DNA from 2 places in the Shouchella phoenicis genome. Region 1 is predicted to be linked to the other one. Evidence: riboswitches for the same ligand, from Rfam matches in the RefSeq annotation. Region 1 holds a riboswitch; the other holds the start of a gene.

Region 1 (2,200 bases):
ATCTTTATTATTGGCGCCTTGCTCGTCTTACCAATTTCAGTCATTCAATTTGCTTTCACAGAAGAAGCGATCCTATCACATTCGTTGTCAAAAGCTTTTTTGCTTTACGGATTGATAGAAGAGGGTTTAAAATGGCTGATGTTGTTCATATTTGCTTATCAACATGGTCAACTAAAGCAACCAATTGATGGAATCGTTTTTGGTGTAGCGTTATCGCTTGGCTTTGCCTCCGTTGAAAATAGTTTATATATGATTGCGTATGGGTTTGATCACGTGCTCCCGAGAACGTTATTACCAACCACCGCCCATGCTGTTTATGGAATTATTATGGGTTATTACGTTGGAAGAGCCAAATACCAGCCTTCAAAAAAACAACTATTTCTTTTTTTAGCGGCTGTACTACCAATGATTTTGCACGGAAGTTACGACTACATTCTAATGGATTTTGGACATTATTTCTTATATTTAATGATTCCATTTATGGTTGCGCTTTGGTTATTAGCAATATGGAAAATAAAAAAGGCGAACAAACTAGATGAAGATGAAAAGTGCAATCTGAACTAAAGGAGGAGGATAGCGTGACAACAGCGAATCGTTATCGAATTGTCATTCGTTGCCCTTTATGTGGAGAGAAATATATTTTACGTGGAAAACGAAATGAAAACGGAGAATATGAAACAGGCTTTAAACAGTGTGTATGCGGAAATGAAGATCAATTAATCATTGAAGCGTCACCTGAATAATGAATGTGCAAAGAACGTACAGCTATGTAAGACAAGCTGTGCGTTTTTTATGCATTTTTCATGCTACGGGTTGCAGAATCATTCGTTTTGCGTTAAAGTTGTGACAATAGCAAATAAACTTAATAGATCTTATCAAGAGAGACGGAGGGACATGGCCCGAAGAAGTCTCAGCAACCAGCCTTTATTGGCAAGGTGCTAAATCCAGCAGAAATCTGCAAGATAAGAGAATTGTTCGCAACCTTTCTTCTTATATCTTGAAGAAAGGTTTTTTATGATTGTACCGTTTTTTTAAAAAGGAGGATAAACAATGACAACACATGATGAATCCATTCTTGCGCAAATCGGAAATCGCCGAAATGATGCAACAGGCGCTGTAAATGCACCTGTCTATTTCTCTACAGCCTATCGTCACGCAGGGATTCAAGAATCAACAGGGTACGATTATGCTCGTACTGGAAATCCCACTCGAGAAGTGCTTGAACAAGCCATTGCAAATTTAGAACATGGAGAGCAAGGGTTTGCGACAAGCTCTGGAATGTCTGCCATTCAACTCGTTTTTTCACTATTTGGGCAAGGTGATCATATTTTATGTTCAGATGATTTGTACGGTGGTACATACCGACTGTTCGAAGGAGGATGGACAAAGTGGGGGCTTCACTTTGACTATGTAGATATGGCGGACTTAAATGCTGTTAAAGATAAGTTGAAAGCCGAAACAAAGGCCATTTTTGTGGAAACACCTACAAATCCATTAATGAAAGAAGCCTCGATACAGGAATTGGCCATTATCGCTCAAAAAGCAGATGTACTCCTGATCGTTGACAACACGTTTTTAACACCGTTGCTGCAAAAACCGTTAGTAGACGGGGCAGATATCGTCATCCATTCAGCGACAAAATATTTAGGTGGACATAATGACGTTGTGGCTGGGCTTGTTGTCGCGAAATCGGCGGAATTAAGCGAACAATTAGGCTACTTTCACAATGGAGCAGGCTTCATACTCGGTGCGTTTGACTCATGGTTATTAATGAGAGGCATGAAAACATTGGCACTACGAATGAAGCAACATGAAATTAATGCAAAACGAATCGTTTCGATGTTAGAGGAAGAGTCCCTCGTGCGTGACGTTTTATATCCGGGAAAAGGTGGAATGTTGTCATTTCGTGTGACAGATGAATCTTATATTAATCCCATACTCAAAGCACTTCAGCTTATTTCTTTTGCAGAAAGCTTAGGCGGAGTGGAGAGTTTAATGACGTATCCAGCTACGCAAACCCACGCCGATATTCCTGAAGCACTTCGAATCGAAAAAGGCATCGATCAGACGTTACTACGGCTGTCAGTAGGAATTGAACATTGCGAAGATTTAATCTCTGATTTAAAACAAGCATTTGAACAAGCAACGAATCAAGGGAGGTGAGATCCATGAACTTGAGAGAAACTGTTACGTCTTCTGT
Region 2 (2,200 bases), 820 kb from region 1:
AAAATGATATGCCGATTGGAAGACCCCATTGCTTGCGACGCTTCAACTACACCTTTATCCACTTCTCGAAGGGCAATCTCTACCATGCGTGCATAAAAGGGTGCTGCACCGATAATAAGCGCTGGTAATGCCGCACTTGGCCCAAACATACTACCTACAATAGCTCTCGTAAATGGAATAAGCAAAATGATTAAGATAATAAACGGTATGGATCGAAAAATATTTACAAAGGCACCGACAAGCGTATAGAAAAATCGATTCTCCCAAGGGTTTCCCTTTGCGGTTAAATACAAAAACAATCCTAATATAATCCCTAATATAAATGTAACAGCAGCCGCAATCACGGTCATATACACCGTTTCATAAGTGGCGAGCCATAAATTCTCCCAAACCACATTTGGAAAGAGCTGATCAAGCATGTTTAATCACCTCGACTTCCACTTCTTGTTGGCGAATAAATTGAACCGCTTCTGCTAGCGATTCTTGCTCGCCAGCTACACGAAGATACAGCTTTCCATAAGATCCTTGTTGAAGCTTGGAAATGTTCCCTTGCAGGATCGAAACGCTAATCGGAAACGACCGAATTAAATCAGTTACAAGCTGTTCTTCCGCGGGGTTACCGATAAATGTTAATTCAATGACCTGCTCACCACGTTGAAGCGTGACATCTTCTGCGATAAATTCATCCGATTGAACTTGCGCTACTTGTTTTACAAACTCTTTTGTCATCTCTTCTTTTGGCCGTCTAAATACATCAATCACTGGGCCTTGTTCAACAATTTGACCGTCACTCATAACTGCTACTTCATGACAAATTTTTTGAATAACATGCATCTCATGTGTAATAAGAACAATTGTTAAATTTAGTTTTTTATTAATATCGGTTAAAAGATCGAGTATCGAATCGGTTGTTTTTGGATCAAGAGCAGAAGTCGCTTCATCACACAAGAGCACCTTTGGATTGTTTGCGAGTGCACGAGCAATGCCAACCCGTTGTTTCTGACCGCCACTGAGTTGGGACGGATAATTATCTTCTCTTCCGCGTAGTCCAACTAGATCAATTAACTCTTCAATGCGTTTTTTACGTTCTTCCGCAGGAATCTTTGCAACTTCAAGTGGGAATGATATATTTTCTTTTACCGTTCTTGACCAAAGTAAATTAAAGTGTTGAAAAATCATCCCGATTTTTTGACGCTCTTCTCGCAACGCTTTTTTTCCAAGAGAAGCTAGTTCCACACCATCTAACGTAATTTTACCTGTTGATGGACGTTCTAATAAATTCAACAATCTGACTAGCGTACTTTTTCCAGCCCCACTATAGCCGATAATGCCGAACACATTTCCCTTATCAATCTGCAAATCCACATTGTCTACAGCTTGCACAGTTGATGTTTTGGTCGTATATGTTTTGCTGATCCCTTCTAACGAAATCAAGTCATTCCCTCCAATAAAAAAACCTTCCTGTAAGATGACAGGAAGGTTTACCTATGATCATCTCATCTCTCAAAGCATAGCTGCTTTGCAGGATTTAGCACCTTCAAACATAATGTTTGCGGTTGCCGGGTTTCAACGGGCCAGTCCCTCCACCACTCTGGATAAGAAATATTCTATTAAGATAATATGGGCATCATAGCATGTTGAGCTACAGCCGTCAATCCTTTTATGAACCTATGTGCTTTTCCATCTCTAGTTTATTCAACTCATTGTGTTCTGCTACCTTTTTTTGAAAAACAAGTAAAAAGAATACAGACCCTAACACATATAAGCATGCGGTTATGCAAAACACAATTGCATAACCTGAATATGCTCCATATGCAGCAACAATGCCCATTGAAACAGGTCCCATAAGCGCCCAGCCTAACTGGAACACCATTTGTGTAACGGAATTTGCTGTTCCCCTCATTTTCGGGTGAACGAGTTTCATGACAAGGGCAGCTTGAATCGGATTTCCAGCATTCATTAAGGCTTGCCTGAATAAAAACCCAATAACGGCTAGCCAAATTATGTTTGTAAAAGCGGTTAGTAGTAAAAACGGAATCGACCCCATTTGTAGAATGAAAACTGCCCTGACTTCTCCAACGCGCTCAACAACCTTTGGTCCAATCAGCATAGCAAATACGGTCATTGCCTGACCTAAAGCGAGAATAAACCCGACCATTGAATAATTTAAATCAAAGCGATCATTAAAATACAAATTTAA

Evidence for each region. Region 1 has a riboswitch for S-adenosylmethionine ahead of ABC361_RS10660 (methionine biosynthesis PLP-dependent protein). Riboswitches for the same ligand answer to the same signal wherever they lie in the genome.
Region 2: linked by a shared signal. The riboswitch ahead of ABC361_RS15035 (methionine ABC transporter ATP-binding protein) and the one ahead of ABC361_RS10660 (methionine biosynthesis PLP-dependent protein) in region 1 are both predicted to bind S-adenosylmethionine.

Annotation. Positions count from the first base shown of each region.
Region 1 is NZ_JBDFMQ010000001.1:1,980,160-1,982,359, reverse strand. Features, by position in the region: gene prsW (glutamic-type intramembrane protease PrsW) at 1-564, shown strand, start outside; gene ABC361_RS10665 (hypothetical protein) at 579-743, shown strand; SAM riboswitch class I at 870-969, shown strand; gene ABC361_RS10660 (methionine biosynthesis PLP-dependent protein) at 1,051-2,163, shown strand; gene ABC361_RS10655 (bifunctional homocysteine S-methyltransferase/methylenetetrahydrofolate reductase) at 2,169-2,200, shown strand, end outside.
Region 2 is NZ_JBDFMQ010000001.1:2,796,714-2,798,913, forward strand. Features, by position in the region: gene ABC361_RS15030 (methionine ABC transporter permease) at 1-419, opposite strand, end outside; gene ABC361_RS15035 (methionine ABC transporter ATP-binding protein) at 412-1,434, opposite strand; SAM riboswitch class I at 1,494-1,602, opposite strand; gene ABC361_RS15040 (MFS transporter) at 1,661-2,200, opposite strand, start outside.